4 regions of the Kurthia sp. 11kri321 genome follow, and region 1 is predicted to be linked to each of the others. Evidence: riboswitches for the same ligand, from Rfam matches in the RefSeq annotation. Region 1 holds a riboswitch; each other region holds the start of a gene.
What was found. A riboswitch is a leader RNA that binds a small molecule or an ion and turns the genes downstream of it on or off. The one in region 1 is predicted to bind thiamine pyrophosphate.
Positions count from the first base shown of each region.

Region 1 (6,123 bases):
CGTATTTTTAAACAAGCAAATGTTAAGCCAAATATTGCGTATCAAATTCGTGGTGATGAAGCGATTATTGCCATGGTTAAACAAGGTCTTGGTATCTCTTTATTATCAGAGCTACTCATTCAAGACCACGCTGATGATATGATAAGCCTACCTCTTGAACCAAACCATGTTCGTACACTCGGCATTACATCAAAAGACGATTTAAAAAGTTTGTCACCTGCTTCTAAAAAATTCATTCCATTCATGCAAGAGTGGCTTAAAAAACAAAAAAATGCATACTAAAAGAGGAATCGTATAAAAATGATTCCTCTTTTTCAATATTATTTTGGTATTAACTCAACTAATTTACGACGAAGTAATTTCCCTGTACCATTTCGTGGTAATTCTTCGACGAAATGAATTTGTTTGGGTAGTTTATATTTTGCTAATTTATCTTCGCAAAAGGATAAAATCGTTTCTGCATTCAATGTTGTCTCTTTTGACATAATAAAGGCAGCCGGAACTTGTCCCCATATCTCATCTTGGACACCACATACACCAACTGCGGCAATATGAGGATGCCCTGCTAATACATTTTCAATTTCAGCTGGATAAATATTTTCTCCACCTGAGATAATTAAATCTGAACGACGATCGGCTACATAAAGATAACCTTCATCATCAAAATAGCCAATATCTCCTGTGTGTAAAAAACCATCTACCTGTGTTTTAATATGGGCATGTTGTCCAACATAACCTGGTGTAACACTATCCCCTCTTACACAAATCTCACCATGGTCAAATGGTCTTTCTGCTCCTGCAATACAAATCTCATTAAACATCAGTGGTTTTCCAACAGAACCCACTTTACGAAGCGCGTCTTTACTGGATAGTGTCGCTACTTGGCTTGCTGTTTCCGTCATTCCGTATGTTTGTGCTACACGTAGATCAATGGCTTCTGCACGTGTTAAATAGCTTTTGGGAACAGGACCACCGCCTACTAATAGTAATTGGAACTTTGGCGATACACGCTGTCCTTGCTCTTCAATATAAGACACTAACTTCTCTAACATAACTGCGACAGCTGACATACGAGTCGCAGTACCTTCAATTAATTGTAATGCCACTTCTTCAACTGTATATTTCTCATACAAATCTAGTCGAACACCATGTAAAATACATTTGCACAGCATAGAGAACCCGCTAATATGAAAAATAGGGACTGTACAAATCCATCCTTCATCTTCTACTAAACCTGTATTATAAAGTGCTGAGGTCGCACTCGCCATATGATTACCAATCGTTTGACGAACACCTTTTGGCTGACTAGTTGTACCTGATGTGTACATGATAGTCATTGTTTCATCTCGTGACCAATGTTTAATTACCTCTGCCTTTTCTTGTGAGGTCATTAAATCAGAAAATAGAATTTGCAATTTATGCGTAGAAGGTAATTGTTCTACTAAATCGTCATCCACAAGTAATGCATCTACTTGTGCATCTTGAATTTGATAAGCAAGTTCTGCTTCTGTTAATCGTAAGTTTAATAACACCATCTCGATACGCAATTGCATACATGCAAAAATCGTACGAATAAGATGCGGTGTTGACCGCCCAAAAATGGCAACGCGTTGTCCTTCATGTAAACCGGCAGCTTTTATAGCACCAGCATAATATTTTGATTGTTCGGATAGCTGTTCATACGTCCATTTCTCATCTTGAAAAGTTAATGCTACACGATGAGGTGTTAATGACGTGCGTTGCTCAATCCAGTTTGGTATCATTTTTTTCATCCCTAACTCTATTGTTTTCATCCTTTCTTATTCTAATACGAAACATGTGAAATACAAAACGGAAACCCCTCAAATCGAAAGGTTTCCGTTCGTATATTATTTTGTTTTATTTAATTCAACTGCGATTTGAGCACCGACATGCGCATTGTGTTTTACTAATGCAATGTTAGCTACTAGGCTCTTACCTTCTGTTAACTCTTTTACTTTACCTAATAAGAATGGCGTAACTGATTTACCTTGAATATTATTTTCTTCTGCTTCTTTTAATGCTTCATGAATAATATTTGTAATGAAGTCATGGTCTAATGCATCTTCTTCTGGGATTGGGTTAGCGATTACTGCGCCACCAGCCATATTTAAATTCCATTTTGTACGTAAAGTTGCTGCAACTTCTGCAGGTGTATCTTGACGGAAGTTTACATCAAATCCTGATTTACGTGTGAAGAATGCTGGTAATTCGTCTGTACCATATCCAATAACAGGCACACCTTTTGTTTCTAAGAATTCAAGTGTTAAACCAATATCTAAAATTGATTTTGCACCTGCACATACAACACCTACTTTAGAAGTTGCTAATTCTTCTAAGTCAGCTGAAATATCCATTGTTGTTTCTGCGCCGCGGTGAACGCCACCAATACCACCTGTTACGAATAACTCGATTCCTGCTAATTCAGCTGCAATCATTGTCGCTGCTACTGTTGTCGCACCGATTTTTTTCGTTGCGATTAAGTATGGAATATCACGACGAGAAGCTTTTGCTACATTATCCGCATTACCGAACATTTCTAATTCTTCATCTGATAAACCGATTTTGATTTTACCGTCGATGATTGCGATTGTTGCTGGAACTGCGCCATGTTCACGAATGATTTGTTCTACTTCACGTGCTGTTTGTACATTTTGTGGGTATGGCATACCGTGTGAGATAATTGTTGATTCTAATGCAACGATAGCTTTACCAGCGTCCATTCCTTCTTGTACTTCTTTTGATAATTCGATGTATTGTTTCATAATTAATCCTCCAGTTCTTGTTCTAACGATTGTTTTGTTAATTCAGGACGTACAGTAAACTTAGATTCAAGCGTATTTTTCGCATTGATTAATCCTGCTTGAATCGTCTGTTCAAATGTGTACTTCTCTAACCAAGCATGTACAACTGCTGAGACGAATGCATCTCCTGCGCCTGTAACATCCTCAATTTGATTTGCTGCTCGTGCTTCAAAATGTGTTGGCATCAAGTTCTTGTTTGCAGCATAAACTCCCTTTGCGCCAGCCGTAATTACGACATTTTCTACGCCCATCTGAGCGATTTCTTGAATTGCTTGTAAATAATCTGCTTCTGATGTAATCGTACGATTTGTTAATGTTTCGGCTTCATCTGTATTACAGATGAACCATGTAACGCCTTCTAATGTTGTTGGCATACGGTTCATCTTTGGAGAAGATACCGGCACAATAATAAGAGGTACTTCTCTCGTTACTGCAAATTGTTGAATATAATCAACTGTTTCTTTCGGACAATTCAAATCAACTATAATTGCCGGAGCAGTCGATAAAACATGTTCATGCTTCATTAGAATTTGTGGTGTTAATGCATCATAGACGTCCATATTCGCTGTTGCCATAACCAACTCGCCTTGTTCATCCATAATGGCTGTGTAAGAACCTGTTGAACATTGTTCCAACTGCTCGACTTCTTCTAAATGAATGAAAGCATTCGAAGCTGCAACAATTGCTTGCCAATCAGAATCTTTTCCAGCAGTCGTCAGTAAACTCACTTGATGTCCAAGCCTTCCCAAGTTTTCAGCAATATTTCGCGCTACGCCACCTACACTTTCTGTAGATGTTACAGGATTTGATGTCCCCATCTGAACCTGTCCCTTCAAATGAAGTTTTCGGTCCATATTGGCTCCACCAATACATATAATTTTGTTTTCTTTTGGCAATACGTATGCTCTCCCTATAATCTTACCCTTTTTCACTAACCCCGATATTAAGTTAGCTAGAGCCGGTCTCGACATTTCTAATTTTTCAGCCATCTCTTGTTGCTGCATAAACGGGTTTTCCTTAATGAGTTGAATCAGTGCTTGTTCTCTCTCCGTCAATGTCATCACCCTAAGTTTTATTTGTTTACATCATAAACAAAATTAAGTCTCGTGTCAAATGTTTATAAAAACAAACTTTTGTTTAAAATCAATATAAATAATAAACAAATTTGACAATATAAACCTTATAAGTTAGTATTCAATGTAACTTAATAGGTCTACACTAGGGGTGTTATTTAACTGAGATGAGTCCTACTCAAACCCTTTGAACCTGAACTAGTTAATACTAGCGTAGGAAAGTGTCAATTCTATACATACTGAAAAAAGTCTGTACTTTTTTGTTATGCAATGATTTGTTATACACAACTTTCCTACGAAGGTTGTGTATTTTTTATTTAAGTTGAAATAAATAAGAGGAGTTGTTTTAAATGAAAAAAACAGTAGTAGTTACAGGCGGAAGTAGAGGGTTAGGTGCAGTTATTGTCAAAACACTTGCACAACAAGATTTTCAAGTTGTCATTAATTATTATCAAAGTAAAGAAGCTGCTGAAAAATTAGTAGCTGAAATTGGTGGAGACAAAGCGATTGCTATTCAAGCTGATGTAACGAATCGGAAAGAAGTCGATCAATTAATGAACATGGCAACAGAACACTTTGGTCAAATAGACGCTGTTGTAAATAATGCATTAATCGACTTTAAATTCGATCCGATTAAACAAAAATCTTTTAAAGACCTTTCTTGGGATGATTATCAAAAACAGCTGGATGGTACGTTAAAAGCTGCATTCAATACAAGCCAGAGTGTGATTCCACAGTTTATTGAAAGAAAAAACGGTAGCATTATTAGCATTGGTACTAATTTATTTCAAAACCCTGTCGTGCCTTATCATGAATATACAACTGCTAAAGCAGCTTTGATTGGTTTCACACGTAATCTCGCTTCAGAATTAGGCGTCTATGGCATCCGAGCAAATGTTGTTTCAGGAGGTCTTTTAAAAACAACAGATGCCAGTGCTGTTACAACACCTGAAGTATTCGATTTAATCTCTCAATCTACACCTTTAAGAAAAGTAACCACGCCACAAGATGTTGCGAATATGGTAGCTTATCTATGTTCCGAAAAAGCACATGGAATTACAGGACAAAACTTTACAGTAGATGGTGGTTTAACAATGAACTAATCACTATCCAAATAAATTGAGGTGTAAATCATGTTAAAAACTACAAAAAAACAGTTACATATAGGTGTTTTACTATATGGTTGTGGTCATCATCAAGCAGCTTGGCTAATGGACAATTCACGCATTGAGGATATTGGAAGTATCTCTTATTATCAAGAATTAGCTCAACTAGCGGAAAAAGGATTATTGGACGCTGTATTTTTTGCAGATCATCATGCTTTTCCAGCAAATGATGCACAAGTCATGCCTGCATTTTGGTTTGATCCGCTAATTAATTTAACAGCTATTTCTCAAGTAACGCATCATATTGGTTTAGTTGCCACTATTTCAAGTACTTTTTCTAATCCCTATACAGTTTCTAGACAGCTATTAAGTTTAGATCATCTCACTAAAGGGCGCGTAGGTTGGAATCTTGTTACATCAATGAGTGATAATGAAGCTCGTAATCACAGTATGGAAGCATTACCTCTCCATAATCAACGATATGAAAAAGCTGAAGAATTTTCGATACTTATGGATCAACTATTTTTATCTTGGGATGCTTGTGATTTTGTCCATAATCGTGAAGAAAATAAAATTATCAATGCTTCAAATATTCACTCTTTTAATCACAGTGGTCATTATTTTCAAGTTGCAGGTCCTTCTACTGTACCAAAAAGTCCACAAGGTGCACCGGTCAAAATGCAAGCAGGTGCTTCAAAACAGGGCGTTGCTTTAGCTGCTAATCATGCTGAAGTAGTCTATTCAGTCTCTTGGAACCTCAAGCAAGCTAAAAATTTTCGACATAAATTAAATGACGCAATTGAAAAATCATCTAAACCTAAGAAACATATTAAAATTTTACCTGGATTAGTAACATATGTAGGTCATACACATGAAGAAGCTTTAGCTAAAAAAGAAGCATTGGACCAAGCTCTCCCAATTGAAGTTGCTTTAAAACAATTAAGCTCATTTATTCAGCAAGACTGTTTAAATTGGAATATTGATGAAAAGGTCCCTCCATTACCTTCTGTAGAAGCATTCAATGGACCTGTGGGACGCTATGAAACGATTCTAGAAATCATTCGTGATACCGATCCAACTGTGAAAGAATTACTCGGTTACTTAAATGCTGGCGGTGGACAT
Region 1 covers NZ_CP013217.1:721,892-728,014, reverse strand. Annotated here, with positions in the region: gene ASO14_RS03845 (LysR family transcriptional regulator) at 1-282, shown strand, start outside; gene ASO14_RS03840 (o-succinylbenzoate--CoA ligase) at 321-1,772, opposite strand; gene ASO14_RS03835 (pseudouridine-5'-phosphate glycosidase) at 1,869-2,783, opposite strand; gene ASO14_RS03830 (PfkB family carbohydrate kinase) at 2,786-3,883, opposite strand; TPP riboswitch at 4,033-4,132, shown strand; gene ASO14_RS03825 (3-oxoacyl-ACP reductase) at 4,246-4,998, shown strand; gene ASO14_RS03820 (NtaA/DmoA family FMN-dependent monooxygenase) at 5,029-6,123, shown strand, end outside.

Region 2 (6,123 bases), 950 kb from region 1:
ACGCTATTTGGTTATAACTGCTATACCTTTACCCTTTCAGAAGAAATTTAATATAAAAAAAGAGAATCACCTATAAAGATGATTCTCGCTTGTTCATTATTCGTATTCTTTTTCAAATGTTTTTGTTGAGCGCACTGTATCAAAATGACGAACAACACTTTCGATATAATCACGTTTTGGTTCTAAGAATGGTGGAAGTGATAATTTTTCACCCAATGTTTCATAAGGTTCATCTCCCATAAATCCTGGACCGTCCGTTGCGAACTCAAATAGAATGCCTTGTGCTACACGTGCATAAAGTGATTCAAAGAAGTGACGATTCACATAACCCGATGTATTAAATCCGATTTCTTCCATTCGTTTTGTCCAGTAGTCTAACACTTCACGGTCCTCTACTCGGAACGCCGCATGGTGAACAGTTCCAAAACCTTGTCGACCATTTGGTGATGTTTCATCGTGTTTCACAATAACACGCGCACCATTTCCGCCTGTTCCTACTTCAAATAGATGGAAGTCTCCTTCTTGTGCGACTTCTTTAAATAATAGTGCTTGTTCTAGCATCATTTTAAAATATTTAAAATCAGCAATGGTAATTTCGATTGGTCCTAAACCAGTAATCGCATATTCAAGTGGGATTGGACCGTTTTGCCATGGTGTACCACTTTTAATCCCTTCATTATGTTCATCTGATACAAGTTGGTATCGTTGATCATCAAAATCAGTAAATGGTAATACTTTTACACCAAATTGTGTTTGAATACCGTCGTGTTTTACACCTAAACGTGTAAAGCGTTTTGCCCAATATTCAAGTGCTGCATCATCTGGTACACGGAAACCTGTACGTGAAATCTCGTTTGTACCATGTGTTCCTTTTGGAATTCCTGGGAAGTCAAAGAATGTCATATCTGTTCCAGCTGAACCTCGATCATCCGTAAAGAATGTATGGTATGTTTGAATATCATCTTGATTGACTGTTTTTTTCACTAAACGCATACCTAATACATTCGTAAAAAATTCGTAGTTTTTTTCTGCGCTACTTGTAATAGCTGTGACGTGATGGATACCTTTTAATTGTTGATTCATGATTATTTCCTCCGTTAATTACATATTTTTGGCGTGTAATCCTACTGTTTTTAAAGCTGTAATGAGTTGCTGTTTTTCATGTTCATCTACAACATTAAATAGCTTTTCAACTAATGCTTCATGTTGTGGAAAAATACGTTCAATAAATGAGCATCCTTCTTCTGTAAGTGCTGCAAACGTGACGCGTCGATCGGTTGGACAGGCTACGCGCTCGACATAGCCTTTTTGTTGTAATTTATCAACAACATATGTGATACTGCCACTCGTAATTAAAATCTTCTCACCAATGCGTTGAATCGGTTGATCTCCTTTATGATAAAGCAATTCTAATACCGCAAATTCTGTTAAATTCAGCTGATAGCGTTGCATGTCCTTTCGCAATACTTCTTCAACTGTCTGAGACGCTCGAAGTAGAACCGTCAATGCTTTTAGCGATAATTCTTTTGACATTTTATCCACTCCTTTTATCTCGAATTAAAATATCTTGAATTAAAGATAACATGGATTAAAAATACTGTCAATTAAAAAAGACACAACTTACAGCATGAATTCTCACACTATAAGTTGTGTTTGCTAATGTAAATTTTTTACTCGAACACAGTTGCGCCCTGCATTTTTTGCTTCATATAATTGTTGGTCTGCTATTTTTACAAATTCAGTTGTATTAGTAAATTGCGCTTCTGTCAACGCAACTCCTCCTACACTAATTGTTACAACTTTACATTCACGCCCTAAATGTTCTAGCTCTGCTTTTTCAACTGCATTTCTCATATACTCTGCAATATCGAAAGCTTCGCTATAAGTCGTAGCATCTAACAACACAACAAACTCTTCTCCACCATAACGCGTTAATTCCGCACGAGCAGGTAACGCATCTGTTAAAATTTTTACAAGGTTTTTTAATAGTTGGTCACCTAAAATATGACCATAATAGTCATTATATTTTTTAAACTCATCGACATCTAAAATTAAAATAGCAAAAGGTACTTTCGTGTCTTTATAGTGTTTATATAACTTTTCTAAACTACTACTTAAATAATGACGATTAAAAACTCCTGTAAGACTATCTAATAAAGCTAGTTCACGTAATTTTTCATTACTTTCTTCCAATTGTTTCGTTCGGATGCGAATTTTTTCATCCAAAGATTCATTGAGGGAAATCAATTCTTTATTCAGTTGTTCAACTTGTAACCATTGTAGAGCAAATTTCCGACAAAATAGTATACACTGGATACTAATAAAAATGCCTAGCATGATAAAAGTAAGATGAATTGAATTTCCAGCTGCCGAAACGCGAATCATGTCATGTATGGCCCCTACAAATACTAATAGTATCCCCACAAGTGTAATCACTTGTGTCAAATCATGCCAATTTATTTTTCTAATAACACTTACAAGTAAAAAGATATAAAAAACATACATAAAAATCAAAATAATATTAAATAATTTTTGATACATGACCGTAGAAGAAAATGCCGTAAAGAAAATAATTACAATCATTATATAGTTATAAAAAGTAATGAATTTTTTCGGGACCGCTTCGCTAAACATTTTATATACATAGCCTACATAGAACAACATAACAATTTGAGGCATAATAAATGTTAGACGTAGAGCCACGCTCCAATCTAGTTGGTTTAAAAAGGCTGTATATAAATAATAGTCCGTGAAAAAACCCCATAGACTTGTTGCTGCACAAAACATGCCATAAGCTAAAAATTCCTTTTGCTTTCTTCTAAATGCATAAAAAAGTAATGAAATACATGCAGTTAATGTAATACAGCCAATTAAAAAGACTTGCCAAAACTCATGTTGCTGTTGCTTTTTCACGATAATTTGTTCATTACCGATAGATATACTTTTCCTCAAACCACCACTTACATTCTCAAAACTAATCATTTGAAACGTAATTTGCAACGTCGTTTGATCTACGCGAAAACTAGGTATTTGTGGTTTCATTTGTTGTACAGCTGTCTTATTACTTTTTAGGAGGCTTCCATTCTCTTTGATAAGTACATTATTTACATATAAATTATAGCTACTATATTGAAAAGGTATATAAAATTTTAAATAGCGGCCAACAAAAGATTCAGGAACTTTAATCGTTGTACTATAAGTCGCACGATCAGAGTCAATATTTAAACGCTGATTTAGCATATAAGGTACTTTGACAATATCGCTGTTTCCAAGCTTAATTTCTTCTTTCATATCTTGTGGATCAAACAATTCACCACGTATAAAGTTCCAGTTTCCATTTAAATTTTCATAAAAAGTATCGTAATTTGAATGACGAAAATCATGTGTTGTCATTGTGGTAGCAAAACTCATCGGAGCGTACGTCATAAAAAGTATACAGAATGATAAAAGTGATACAAACCATTTTTTCATTTACGCCCCTCCTTTACATCCGTTAGTTATTCCCTTTTTCTTATAAAATTACTACTTATTCATAAAAAAACACCCACCGAATAAATTTCAGTGGGTGTTCATTCTATTATATAGAACTGATTTTGTCAGCTTGAAGTTCCTGAGGCCAGTGAGAAATTGTGTTCCCCATCTCCCAGAACAAATATTCAAAGCGAGTTGTTTGTAAGAAAATTTCTTTAACATGTGCCAGTTCATCACCTGTTAAATCAGCTGCTAACTCATCCATCAAATCAATCATATTTTGTGCGCTATGTTCAAATGCCGGTTCACTATACATACGCACCCAGTCACCGTAAAGTGGATGATCGACAGCTCCAGGAATTTGTGCGAGTTCACGTCCAATCTCTAAATAGCTCCAAGCACATGGTAAGATAGCTGCGATCACATGCGCAAGTGAGCCATTCTGCGCTTCTGATAACATATAACGAGTATAAGCTATCGTTGTCGGCGCTTCTTTTGCTTCACGCATCTCTTGCTCTGAAATCCCAAAACGCTCTGCATATTTACGATGCAGTGCCATCTCAATTGATAGCGTATGATGGACTGAAGCTGACAAGCGTGTCATAACATCTAAATCGCGTGCTTTTTGAATCCCAATCGCAAACACTTTTGCATATTGAATTAAATATAAATAATCTTGAATCATGTAGTGACGAAATTTCTCTGGTTCTAATGTTCCGTGACCAATTCCTTGTACGAATGGATGTGCGTGATTTGCACGCCAAATCGGTCGAATTTCCTCAATTAATTGCTCTGAAAACTTCATCTTTTTTCTCTCCCTTTTCACAAACACGAAGGAAACAAAAAGGCCACTCACCGCATTACGAAAATCGTAAAAGACGGAGAATGACCTGCAAATAATATGCTAAAAATGTCACTTCTTCCTTACGACAGTGCGAACTGTATCAAGTTAGAGGGTTAAGCTACTGCTCTCTCAGCCAATTCTATATGGCACCCCTAGTAGTGATTGTTTGTGTATTTAATTGTTAGTACACACCTATCATCTATGACAACAATTGGAAAGTCAAGCGATTTTTTAAACAGGTTCTGGAATCGAGATGAACTGATCGACAACAATCGTATTAATCGCATTAATATAAGCAAGTGCACTCGCTTTAATGACATCTGTATCAGAAGCTTTTGCAATATATGTTTCGCCTTCATATTCAACTTGTAACTTCACTTTACCGATAGCTTCTTTACCGCGTGTCACACTTGAAATTTTGTATTCAAGTAGCTTTACTTCGAATGCTGTTACTTCTTGTAGCGCTGAATACAATGCATCAATTGAACCTGAGCCAACTGTCGCTGCTTTCAGTACTTCCTCACCGCGACGTACCTTCACACTTGCAGACGGGAAGATTTGATTCGAAATCACTTGAATGTCTTCTAAGTGGTAGAAAGCATCACTATGAAGCGCAACTTTTGCATCTTCATTTGTACGTTTGAAATAATTTTCTACTAAAATGAATAGGTCATGGTTATACACTTCTTTTTTCGTATCAGCCAACTTTAAGAAATCCGCAAAAACCTCTTCAAATTGATCTGGTGTTAAGTTGCCTAACGCTAAGTTTTCAAGTGCATTTTTCACCGCATGACGACCAGAACGAGCTGTTAATACTAATTCCATATCGTCTAAACCAACCTCTGTTGGGCTCACGATTTCATAAGCATCACGTGATTTTAATAGACCATCTTGGTGAATACCAGATGAATGCGCAAAGGCATTGTCGCCTGTGATTGCTTTATTTACTTGTACATCAAGTCCCATTAAGCTCGAAACGATGCGCGATGTGTTCATAATCTCTTTCTTGTTGACTCGGGTATGTGCATTGAAATAATTTGAACGTGTTGATAGTGCCATCACGACTTCTTCAAGTGCTGCGTTACCCGCACGCTCACCGATTCCATTAATTGTACACTCTACTTTATCCGCACCATTTTTAATTGCCGCAAGTGTATTCGCTGTCGCCATACCTAAGTCGTTATGACAGTGAACACTTAGTAATACAGAATCATCTAAGTTTTTCATACGATCATTTAATTTACCAATCATTTCACCGAATTCTTCTGGTACTGCATAACCAACAGTATCTGGTACATTAATCATCGTTGCGCCAGCTTTCATAACAGCTTCAATTGTTTTCCATAGATATTCAAAATCAGAACGCGATGCATCTTCTGTTGAATATTGTACTTGTGGTAAAAGTGTTTTTGCGTATTTTACTGCATCTACACCAATTTGTAGAATTTGATCTTTTGATTTTGAGAATTTTTTCTCTACGTGAATATCCGATGTACCAAGTACCATGTGAATCATTGGATTTTCTGCGTATTTTACAGCATTGTAAACTGAATCAATATCCGCTTTCACTGCACGCGCTAAAGCTGTGATCATAATATCATCTGTATTTCCAACTTTTTGTGCGATTTGCTTTACTGCATTGAAGTCACCTTCTGATGAAGCGGGGAACCCTGCTTCGATAATATCTACTTGTAATTTTTTTAATTGATGTGCCACTTCTAATTTTTCGTATAAGTTCAATTTCGCTCCCGGAACTTGTTCTCCATCACGTAATGTTGTATCAAATAGCCAGATTTTTTTCGACATAA
Region 2 covers NZ_CP013217.1:1,673,424-1,679,546, forward strand. Annotated here, with positions in the region: gene ASO14_RS08655 (ring-cleaving dioxygenase) at 97-1,083, opposite strand; gene ASO14_RS08660 (MarR family winged helix-turn-helix transcriptional regulator) at 1,102-1,533, opposite strand; gene ASO14_RS08665 (sensor domain-containing diguanylate cyclase) at 1,657-3,471, opposite strand; gene tenA (thiaminase II) at 3,578-4,276, opposite strand; TPP riboswitch at 4,376-4,479, opposite strand; gene ASO14_RS08675 (2-isopropylmalate synthase) at 4,547-6,121, opposite strand.
Region 2: linked by a shared signal. The riboswitch ahead of tenA (thiaminase II) and the one ahead of ASO14_RS03825 (3-oxoacyl-ACP reductase) in region 1 are both predicted to bind thiamine pyrophosphate.

Region 3 (6,123 bases), 790 kb from region 1:
CGCAGATGCAACGTATGATCGTACAGTCGTTATTGATGGTTCTGAAATTGAACCATTCGTTACATGGGGAACAAATCCTTCAATGGGTACCGGGATTTCAAAAACAGTTCCATTTGCAAAAGATTTAGCAGATGAATCAGACCGTCAAGCGCTTGAAAAAGCACTAACATATATGGATTTAGAGCAAGGAACACCAATCGAAGACATCGCAATTCAACATGTATTCATCGGTTCTTGTACAAACTCTCGTCTACATGATTTACGTGCCGCTGCAGAAGTCATTCAAGGTAAAAAAGTAGCAGACGGTGTACGTGCTATTGTCGTACCAGGTTCTTATTCTGTGAAGCAATTAGCAGAAGCAGAAGGTTTAGACAAAATCTTCTTAGATGCAGGATTTGAATGGCGTGAATCAGGTTGTTCGATGTGTTTAGCAATGAATGAAGATGTTGTACCTGCAGGTGAGCGTTGTGCTTCTACATCGAATCGTAACTTTGAAGGTCGTCAAGGTGCAGGATCACGTACACACCTTGTAAGTCCGCCAATGGCAGCCGCAGCCGCAATCGCAGGCCATTTTGTTGATGTACGAAAAGTAATGAACGTACCTGTATAGGAGGGGAATTGTATGGAACCAATTAATATCGTAAAAAGTATTGTGACACCATTAAATCGTAAAAATGTCGATACAGACCAGATTATTTCAAAAGAGTTTTTAAAACGTATTGAACGTACAGGTTTTGGTCAATATGTATTCTATCATTGGCGTTTTGATGCAAATGATCAGCCAATCCAAGACTTCGTATTAAATCAGCCAAAATATGATGGTTCATCTATTTTAGTAGCACATGATAACTTCGGGTGTGGTTCATCGCGTGAACACGCACCATGGGCGATTTTAGACTACGGTTTCCGCGTTGTTATCGCACCAAGTTTTGCAGATATTTTCCATAATAACTGCTTCAAAAATGGAATTTTGCCGATTGAGTTACCTGTTGAACAAGTAGAGGCGATTTTAGCAAAAGCAGAGGCAGAAGATTTACAAGCCGTTGTAAATTTAGAGGAGCAAACCGTAACAGCTGGCGAAGATGTTTATCGTTTTGACATCGATCCTTACTATAAAAAAATGTTAATCAACGGTTGGGATGAAATTTCGTTGACGTTCCAATACGAAGAGTACATTTCAAAATTCGAACAACGTAAAGCACAAACTGTATAAATTAAGATAAGCTATCTATGGATGTTGGGGATTCCCAATCATTCAATAGATAGCTTTTTTATTTTTTTTTAATATTTTCAAAAAAATGAAACCTTTTATAAAAAGTATGCGACGATAGAGGTGAAGGGGTGAAAATATGACGATGGAAGAACTGATTGAGGCATATGCAGATTATTGTTATCGTGTCGCTTTTATTTATGTAAAAGACCACGGGGCAGCAGAAGAAATTGTACAAGATGTTCTACTCGCACATTATCGAAATGAACATGCTTTTGAACAACGTGCCTCTTTAAGAACGTATTTAGCCAAAATAACCGTACATAAAAGTCAAGATTATTTACGAAAGAAGAAAGGGAAGTGGCGCTTCTTTTTTACAAAAGAGAAGGAAGTCGACATAGGCGATTCGACGATTAACCCAGCGAATCTTTATGGAAGAAAAGAAAGAAATGGAGAAGTAGTAGATGCTGTTTTACAACTGGATGAAAAGTATCGTGCCATTATTTTATTTCATTATTTTGAGGAATATACGCTTGCAGAAATTAGTGAGATTTTATCGATTCCACTGAACACTGTAAAAACGCGTCACCAGCGTGCGAAACAACAACTCAAACAATCGTTAAAGGAGGTTTATTTTGATGAAGAATTTTAAACAATCATTTCAACGAGAGATGAATCAATATAAAATGTCAGAACAGGCAAAAGAGCGAATGATTCAAAAAGGAAAAAAAGAGAGAAGAAAAGTCATCTATAAACCCCTCCTATTAACTGCTTGTATGATGGTCGTATTCGCTGGCATTCTTCTTATGATTTTCCAACAACAAACGACACGCGTTGGACAAGCAGAAGATGGGATTCAGTCGATTCGAATTGATACAGAAGCGCGTTATGAAGAAGACGGAACAACATTAACGAATCAATGGTTTTCAAGCGAGCGAGAACTATCTTCTTCTAAATTTGAAGCATTTCAAAAAAAATTAAATGCGAGTCCTGTTATAAAAAAAGAAATAGAACCACCTTCTTTATACTATGTTGTCGAAGTAACGAAAGAGAACAACGAAGTCGAAACCTTTTTACTATTTTCGAATGACGAAGATACACAGTATTATGTAAAAGAACTTGATACAGATAAGATTTATAAATGGGCTGACAGTGTAGAGGAAACGGAACTCTTTTTCAAATTAAAACCAAGTGTTATGGAGATAGCACTCATCGCATTTATTTTATGTATACCCACTTTATTTTCAACATTATTCATTGAAAAAGAGAAGAAAGAACCCTATGAATATCAAAATAAAGTGAAAAATATTTTCGGGAAAATAGCATTCGTTACGACTATGCTTTTTGCATGGTACGTCATTTGGAAAACCAGAAATATTTTTTATGGTTTATTAATCTTTACATTTGCATCAATTATCGGTTCATTCAATAAAAACCATATTCGAATGAGCCGTCCAAATGCGATGAAGTTATTAGAAGGAACGAAGGATATACTGAGTTACACATATGCCTTTACAATATTTATTTTTATACTGTACCGTAATCAAAACGCTCTATACGTAGGAATTGCCTTTATTGTTTTAAGCTTTATTTTATGGTTTGTCATGAAAAATCGTGAAGAAGTAACGTGTCCACATTGCGACGAAGTGCTCGACTATCGGACGACGTGGAAACTTCAGTGGGGTATGAAGAAATATCAAGCATGTGGACATTGTGCACAACCGATTTATTTAAATAAAAGGCGCATTGATCTACAAGGCTTCCTGCTAAGTCTTGTGTTAGGCGCATTGTCAATCGGAGCGAATCTATATGGAATTCACATAGCGTATATTATTGGTGTCATCATCGTGTATGTTCTTTACTTTATATTATTTTCACCGCTCTTTATTCGTGTCGACAAAGAGGATAAACCACTTTGGTGATGAAAATAAAACCAACTATTGCATAAATTACTAGGGAGTGCTATACTCACCTTAACAAAATCATAGTGTGCTAGGAGTGCTGGTGTTGCCAGCTGAGATGGAGCCGTAAGCTCTGGATTCTTTCAACCTGATCTAGTTCATACTAGCGTAGGGAAGCCGTTTCGACCGAAAAAACAATTTCAGGTCCCTGTTTCGATACGTGTATGGAGACAGGGGCTTTTTCTAATTTCATAATGCTTCACCACTAGGGGTGCCGTTTTTACGTGCTGAGAGAGGTTTCGACACCTTAACCCTTATTACCTGATCTAGTTCGGACTAGCGTAGGGAAGTGGCATGCGATGATTCTGTCATTTGCAGCCATTTCGATTCTTTGTCGAGATGGCTTTTTTTATAGAGGAGGAAGATCATTGGAGAGTTTAGCTTTACAAGATGTCTGTTTTCGTTACGAAGAACAACCCATTTTAGACCATGTTCATTTTTCCATTCAAGAAGGTGAATTCGTTTCGTTAATTGGTCCAAGTGGTTGCGGAAAAAGTACGATTTTTCGTCTCATTACAGGTCTATCTCAGGCACAATCGGGACAAGTGACCGTAGCGAAACAACCGGTAGGCTATATGCCACAGCAAGATTTACTGCTTCCTTGGCGAACGGTATTACAAAATACATTGTTGCCATTAGAATGTCAGCGAATACCGAAAAAGAGAGCAGAAGAACAGAGTAAGGCGTTACTCGAGGAATTTGGTCTAGGAGCTTACATGCATAAAAAACCAAAAGACTTATCGGGTGGCATGCGCCAACGTGTTGCCTTCATTCGTGCATTGAATGCTTCACAAGATGTACTGTTACTCGATGAACCATTTAGTGCACTTGATGCACTGACGAAGATGGAGTTACAAGATTGGTTATACATACAAGCGAAGAAATGGCGTAAAACCATTTTATTTATTACGCATGATGTGGATGAAGCGCTCTATTTATCAGATCGTATTCTAACTGTACAGCAGACACCAATTCATACGCTACACGAAACGATTGTCCCAATGGAACATAAAAGACAGCGTTCAGATTTAGCAAGTAAGGAGGTGCAAGACGTGAAGCAACAACTGATTTACATGTTGCAACAAGGACGTCAGCAATTATGAGAAAAAATGCACCTGCGATTTACGTGAGTGTGGGACTGCTACTCATTTGGGAAGTATTTGCGCGCTGGCTAAATGAGATGTACATCTTACCGTCTCCAACAGCCATCTTACAAAAGATGTGGGATTTTAGAGAAGCTCTATTTACCGTCCATTTACCTGCAACACTACAAGTACTTTGGATTGGTTTACTAATTTCAATTATTTTAGGCATTGGCCTCGCGATTATGATGCACCTCAGTCATTGGTCGGAGCGCGCATTCTATCCGCTACTCGTCGCGTCACAGACGATTCCCATTACAGCACTCGCGCCCATTTTTGTTTTATGGTTCGGTTACACGATTTGGAGTAAAGTGCTTGTGACTGTCCTCATTGCGTTTTTCCCGATTGCGATGAGTATGTTTGATGGACTGCGTAGTACAAAGCGTGAACTAGAAGAACTCATGCGAACGTACGGGGCGACAAAATGGCAAATTTTTTGGAAGCTACAACTTCCGTCAGCGCTACCACAGCTATTCTCTGCTTTTAAAATCGCTGTACCGCTCAGTATTATCGGCGCAGCTGTTGGGGAGTGGCTCGGAGCACAGGCAGGTCTCGGTTACTTCAGTAAACGAATGATGACACAGTTAGACGGAGCAGGTGTATTTGCGCCTATCGTTCTATTATCTACGATGGCGATCATTGCTGTCTTCATCATTCGAATCATTGAAAAAAAATATATCGTTTGGAGGAAAGATTAATGCGTTTGATGAAATTTTTTGTACTATGTAGTTTGTTAGTTGTCGTATTAGCAGGTTGTTCAAGTAAAGCAAAAGATGGTAAAGAATTAAAAGAAGTGACAGTTATGCTCGATTGGTATCCGAATGCGATTCATAGCTTTCTCTATGTAGCGATGGAAAAAGGTTATTTTAAAGAAAAAGGACTTGATGTCAAACTACAATATCCATCGAATCCAACAGACCCACTGACTTTAACAGCTGCTGGAAAATCAACCATTGGTATTTACTATCAGCAAGATGTCATTATGGCACGTGCGAATGAAGGAGTTCCAATTCAGTCGATTGGTACGATTGTCCAATCACCACTTAGTCAATTGATGTCACTAAAAGAATCGAATATTCAACGACCACGCGATTTAGAAGGAAAAACAGTTGGTTATGGCGGTACACCATTAAGTGAAGCGACAATTAAAGCGATGGTAAAAGAAGATGGGGGCGACCCGAATCAAGTGAAGTTAGTCGACGTAGGCTTTGAATTAGTATCCGCACTCATTACGAAAAAAGTGGATGTTTTAGCAGGTGGTCTAATTAACCATGAGCTACCTGTCATGGAGGAAAAGGGCTATCCGATTTCAACAATGGACCCATCGGAATTCGGTGTACCAAAGAGTCATGAAATTGTCTTCGTAGCAAGTGACCGTACGATTGCGAAAGACGAAGCAACATTAAAAGCATTTTTAGAAGCAGCGAAACAAGGGTTTGATTATACGAAGAAGAATCCAGATGAATCGCTTGCTATTCTATTAGATCATCAAGAGAAAGACCAATTCCCACTGACGAAAAGTATCGAGGAAAAAAGCTTGAAGATTGTAACAGATAAGATGGAGACGAAGGAAGAGCCGTTCTTATCGGATAATCCAGCCAGCTGGGAAAAGCAAAATGAGTGGCTCGTTCAACAAAAAATTGCCGATAAAATGGTGCCAACAGACGAGCTATATAAAGAACTGGTGAAGTAGATGAAGATTCATGTTCTTTCAGATGGCAAGCAGACGAATGAACAGTTTGTAAAACGTGTTATGCATGCAGAAACCGAAATAGACGCACTACATTTTCGTGAATATGAACGCACAGCA
Region 3 covers NZ_CP013217.1:1,509,068-1,515,190, reverse strand. Annotated here, with positions in the region: gene leuC (3-isopropylmalate dehydratase large subunit) at 1-610, shown strand, start outside; gene leuD (3-isopropylmalate dehydratase small subunit) at 623-1,213, shown strand; gene ASO14_RS07810 (RNA polymerase sigma factor) at 1,350-1,862, shown strand; gene ASO14_RS07805 (hypothetical protein) at 1,849-3,132, shown strand; TPP riboswitch at 3,195-3,303, shown strand; TPP riboswitch at 3,369-3,476, shown strand; gene ASO14_RS07800 (ABC transporter ATP-binding protein) at 3,498-4,274, shown strand; gene ASO14_RS07795 (ABC transporter permease) at 4,271-5,011, shown strand; gene ASO14_RS07790 (ABC transporter substrate-binding protein) at 5,011-6,006, shown strand; gene ASO14_RS07785 (thiamine phosphate synthase) at 6,007-6,123, shown strand, end outside.
Region 3: linked by a shared signal. The riboswitch ahead of ASO14_RS07800 (ABC transporter ATP-binding protein) and the one ahead of ASO14_RS03825 (3-oxoacyl-ACP reductase) in region 1 are both predicted to bind thiamine pyrophosphate.

Region 4 (6,123 bases), 300 kb from region 1:
ATTCAGGACTATGAAGTGGCTCATGGATGGACCAAAATCGCTTATTTTGTACAACTAGGTTTGTTAATGCTTCCGCATCTTCTTCAATTAATACGCGATATATACAGCGTTCGCTCTCTAAGTAAAGCATGCCACATCATCTCTCTCTACACAATTTCATCAGCTTTTAACTAAAAAACTATTTCTCATCTGGGTAATCAATCTCAATTCCCATACTTTTAATTTTCGATTCACAATGCTTAATTGTTTCTTTTAATACTTTGATTCTTGCATATTCTTTATCATTACCTGCAACTAAAATCCATGGTGCATTCGGATGATCTGTTTTAGCAAACATATCATTTGCTGCTTGAACATACTGAGGCCATTTTTTACGATTGCGCCAATCCTCATCTGTTAGCTTCCAAGATTTATATGGATCATTCTCACGTGCATTAAAACGATTCAATTGTTCTTCATCTGTGATTTGTAGCCAGAACTTCAAAATAATATAGTGGTCATCTGTCAGTACACGCTCAAACTCATTAATCTCATGGTAAGCACGCGTCCATTCAGCATCCGTTGCAAAACCTTCAATTCGCTCTACTAATACACGACCATACCAACTACGGTCAAAAATACCGATACTTCCTCTAAACGGTAGCTTACGCCAGAAACGTTGTAAGTAGTTGTGACGTAATTCGTGTGGCTTTGGAGCAGAAATTGGATGTACAACATAACCACGCGGATCTAATCGTTCAATCAAGCGCTTAATCGCGCCACCCTTTCCAGCTGCGTCCATTCCTTCAAAGGCAATAATTAAACCGATATTATTACGATGCAACGTCTGTTGTAACGTTAACATTTTTAGCTGTAATTTTTTTAATTCTTTTTTATACGACTTCTTACTATTAAACTTCTTATCCATATTTAATTCTTCTAAAGATTGAGTCATGTAAACACTCCTTTTCCTGAATCTGATTATATATACCCTTTTTTTATGAAACGTTCACCAAATTGAAAATGATTGCACTATGAAAGACGTGTATAATGATAGTTAGTATTTTTAAATACGAAAAATCTTGATGAGGAGGAGATCTTTTGGGCAGACTATTGTTAATGACAATCAGTTTTTTAGCAATGATGATTGTCAGCGTATCTGCTGCCATTCTTCCATTCAATGGTCAAACGACAGTGGATGTTGCAAATAGCTATACCATTCTAGCTTATCCATCCGACTATGTCTTTTATGTAGTGGCACTCATCTATCTCTCTATATTATATTGGATTTACAAACAATGGCAAATGTTTGCAAAGAAACAATTTGCGATTACACATGTACAAAGTTTTTTATTTACAATTAGTATGGTCCTTTCAATCGTTTGGATTTATTACTGGCAAAATAGTCAGTTCATCATCGCATGTATGATACTCGTATTCAGTACACTTGCACTTGCAGGTATGTATTTATTACTACCTGAAAAGAATACGATGACCACACGCCTACCTATATCACTTTATTTAGCATGGCTCGTATTACTTATTATGTTCAATTTAGCAATCTTACTTGTTGCAGCACGTTGGGATGGTTTTGGATTAAGTCAACCGCTATGGGCCGTCATCTTATTGACTGTCTTTGTAGCCATTGCACTTCACATCCGCTTTCATCATTACGATCCTTACTTCCCGATTCTATTCATCTGGTTCTATTTAGGAATTGCTGTACAAAATAACTTTGAGGAATTATTAGTAACAACAGCTGCATTATTTTTAAGTGGTGTATTACTTGCTGGTATTCTATTTATGCGTAAAAAGCCAAGAACAATCTATTAACATGTTTTACACTATAGAAAAGAGGAGAACGAAAAAATCGTTCTCCTCTTTTTATTAATCAATTTTTGTTGTTAAAATCGGGCCATTTTTTGTCACGATTACTGTATGTTCTAGTTGTGCTACAAATGATTTATCTGGTGTTAAAAACGCCCAACCATCTGTACCTTCAATAATATTTTCAGCTGCTTGTGAGATGAATGGTTCTACTGCGAAAACCATACCTTCTTTCATTAAAGTAGCGTCCCATGCATCATAATAGTTCAATACATATTGTGGTTCTTCATGTAATGAGTGTCCTACACCATGACCTGTTAGGTTCATAATTACTTTTAAACCATTATCATGCGCTTCACGTTCTACAGCTTTACCAATTTGATTCAATTTAGAACCTGGTTTAACCTTTGTCATAGCACGATCAAAAGCTGACTGTGCTACATCACATAATTTTTGTAATTCTGGCTTTTCAGCATCACCTACGATAAATGAAATACCTGTATCTGCATAAAAACCATCCACATGACCCGATACATCAATATTAATCATATCGCCTTCTTTTAGAGGTGTATCGTTTGGAATACCATGTGCTACGACCTCGTTTACACTAATACATGTGAAACCTGGGAAGTCATATTCTGCTTTTGGTCCAGATACTGCACCTTTTTCTTCAAATAGTTTACCAGCTAATTCATCTAGCTCTTTTGTTGTAACGCCTGGTTTTGTCGCAGCTTTCATTGCCTCGCGAATTTCTGCCATGGCACGACCCGCTTTTAATAACGCATCGATTTCTTGTTGAGTTGTTGCAATCATGTATAACGGTCCCTTCTATATAAAATTCTACTCTTAACTATATCATAATTTTTGTAGATACATATAAAAAGTCTATGCATTCTTTCATACATTCAGTAAAAGTTTTTATTTAGGTGGATATATATATAATAAAAAACGTAACGATTTCTTAGTCGCTACGTTTTTATTCTTAATACGTCTTTTGAACGAATAACTTAGGTGCTGCTCTAAACAATAGATAAATCACGACAGCTGTTAAAATAATAGCTGGAATCATATACGAGCTATTATAAACAACAGAATAAATCCATGGGTTTTGGTCGCCCGCATAACTTGCGAAGAATACTGCGCCTGCTACTGTATGTGAAATCAGTCGTAGGATTCCACCAATTGCTGTACCCACTAAAATCCAGCCAAGCATTGCGCCATCTTTTTTCTGTTTTGAAGCACGAATAACCATCGGACGGAAAACTCCAGCAATCCCGACAATTGTGAACGCAAAGAAGTAATCTAAAAATCCTTGTAATGGGGTTAAAATACTTGCACCTGTTAAAACTTGTAGTACCCCTACAATAAGACCTGTCGCAAGCCCTGGTAATGTTCCCCAACGCATCGCCATCAATACGATTGGTACCATAACTAAACTAATGGAACCACCCTGTGCCCAAATCGAAAACGATAGTTTGTCTAAAATAAAACCAATCGCCGCAAAAATGGCCACCTCAATCATCATTAATAATCTTTGTTTGTTCATCTTTATGAACCTCCATTGATTTGATGTCTTACACAATTCCTGTGGTAATCTAGATAAAAAAAACGACATCAGGACAGAGCCTGACATCGTTATATGTCGGTTTCTATCCACATTCCTACGCAAGTGTTAACTTACAGGTTCGAAGGGTTGGAGTCGAAACTCTCTCTCAGCACGTATGCACCCCTTGTGGTTTACATCATTATTTTTGAACACTCTCATTCTACTGAATTTAACGAAATATAGCAATAGCATGAAACGATTTCCATTTTTATACGTATATAAGTTATTATGAACAAAAGGGAGGGTTATCATGGAACAGAATAATCGTATTTTATCATCACTTTGTTACTTCAGTATTTTCTTTGCAGGCTTTATTTTACCGCTGATTGTTATGCTCGTTGTAAAAGATCGTGATGTAAAAAAACACGCAACACATGCACTTATTTCTCACTTGTTACTTTATGTTCCTGCAGTTATTTTCTTTATTATTTTAGCAACAATGGGTATCTTTGCATCAGCTGAAATGAGTGATTCAACAGGTGCTGCACTTGGTATAGGTGTCATTATTTTCATCATTTTCATGGCTTTATTCTCATTGGCGATTGTCATTTGGAATATCGTTCGCGGCATTCAAGTATTAAACCAAAAAAGTACAACTATGTAAGAAAAAGAAGCAGCTGAGATAATTCTCATACTGCTTCTTTTGTTATTTACTGAGTGTATTTGTAATGTCGTAGTCTGCCATTTTCTCTGTTAACCAACTTGAATATTGTGCGCTAATTTGCGCTTCAATATACGCTTCTTTTACTTTGTCTTTGACCTCTTCATACTTCGCTGTTTTTGCATCGACTGTACCTGTTACTTTGATAATATGGTAACCATAATCTGTTTTGATTGGGTCACTAATATCACCTTTTTTCATGCTGAAAGCTTGTGTCGCAAATTCTTCCACCATTTCTGATTTCGTAAAGTAGCCTAAGTCGCCACCTTTACTTTTCGTGGCAGTATCAGTTGAATATTTCTTCGCCAATTTTGCAAAGTCACCACCTGCATCTAACTCTTTTTTGATTTTTGTCGCAGTTGCTTTTTTCTCTACAAGAATGTGACTTGCCTTCACTTGCGCTGCTGTATCGAATGTAGATTGATTTTCTTTTAGATAAGCTTTTAATGTTTCGTCAGATGTATCTAAATCCTTCTCAATCATTTTAGATGCGAGTACATACGTTTTTAAATTCGCTTTAAAATCAGATTTAGACATGTTATTTGATTCAAGTGCTGATTCAAGTGCATCTGCTCCGCCATATTGTGTTTCGACTTTTTTATATTGTGCATCTACTTCTGCATCACTTGCTGTTACTTTTTGTTTTTCTGCTTCAAGTGTAATTACTTGATCTTGAATTAATGTTTCAAGCGCTGCACTACCATATTGTTTATTTAAAACATTATTCAGTTGCTGTTGTGTAATTTTCGTATCGCCTACTTTTGCGACATATCCTGTTTTGGCTGTTGCATAATATACACCACTTCCAACAACTAAAACAAAGATGATAGCGATTGCCCAGATCATTCTCTTTTTCATCTATTTGACACTCCTTATTTTTGAACTATCTTCACTATAAAGAAGGAATGTGTCAACGAGACGTCATGCTTCATTTCTTTTCAGTTCAATCACAAAACACGTACCTTGTTCATCGCTATGCACTAAACGTAAGTCACCTTGCATCGACTGAGCCATCATTTTACTAAGTGGTAATCCCAACCCTAATCCACGAATTGCATATTTTTTATTTTCCCCTCGATAAAAGCGGTCAAAAATAAATGGTTGTTCTTCTTTTGGAATACCACTTCCCTCGTCTTGAACAAAAATACGCACTTTTTCTTTATCTGCTTGTAGACGAATATGAATCTGACCTTGTTCATGCATTGCTTGTGCTGCATTCGTCCATAAATTCGTACAAATCTGTTGGAAACGTATAGGATCAATTGAGAGGTGAATTGGTTCTACATGTTCATCTAATGTAATCTGAACTTCTTCAAACTCTTGTGTAGTTTGCCATTGTTTCATTGTATTTTCTACATACGAATTGATTTCTTTTGTTTCAAATTTAAGTGGGATGGCATTGACTGCAAACGAGTTAAAAGCAAGTAAGTCACCTACCATCGTTTTCATTTTCTTCGTTTCGACCATTGCCATCTGTACAAATTCACGTGCTTCCTCTCCAGTCACAACACCGTCTTTTAATGCTTGAAGTAAGCCGTCAATTGCTGTTACAGGCGTTTTTAATTCATGCGTTACACCTGCTAAAAGCTCTGTACGCATCGCTTCAAGTTGTTCAAGACGATTCGCCATCTCAGTAAATGATGTGACAAGTTCATATACTTCTCGTTCCTTTGGATGATCTGGCAGAGAGATAGCATAATTCCCTTCTTGAATTTGCTTGGCTGCTACAGCTACCTCCCGAATTGGACGAACTAATCGAGAAGTTAAATAATAGATAGCTCCAAGTCCAATGAGTGCAAGTGCTCCAATCATTAGTGCTAGTTGTCCATATGCTTGATTCGAGCGCGTCATCATTTTTTCATCTTCCATAACAACAACCCAGCCTACATGCTTCTCATCTATTTCTACTTTTTTCTTCACCATATAGTAGGTTTGCGATATACCATCTAAGTCTTTTAGTGTCTGTTTTTCATCTGAAGAAGTTAGTACCTCTTTTGGAATTTTGGTAATTTTTGGTCCCATAGCACGTTCATTTAGTACATCCCCGTCT
Region 4 covers NZ_CP013217.1:424,431-430,553, reverse strand. Annotated here, with positions in the region: gene ASO14_RS02225 (GNAT family N-acetyltransferase) at 1-130, opposite strand, end outside; gene ASO14_RS02220 (polyphosphate kinase 2 family protein) at 179-934, opposite strand; gene ASO14_RS02215 (TspO-related membrane protein) at 1,081-1,812, shown strand; gene map (type I methionyl aminopeptidase) at 1,867-2,619, opposite strand; gene thiT (energy-coupled thiamine transporter ThiT) at 2,789-3,352, opposite strand; TPP riboswitch at 3,448-3,547, opposite strand; gene ASO14_RS02200 (magnetosome magnetite crystal formation protein family) at 3,663-4,016, shown strand; gene ASO14_RS02195 (foldase protein PrsA) at 4,059-4,931, opposite strand; gene ASO14_RS02190 (HAMP domain-containing sensor histidine kinase) at 4,995-6,123, opposite strand, start outside.
Region 4: linked by a shared signal. The riboswitch ahead of thiT (energy-coupled thiamine transporter ThiT) and the one ahead of ASO14_RS03825 (3-oxoacyl-ACP reductase) in region 1 are both predicted to bind thiamine pyrophosphate.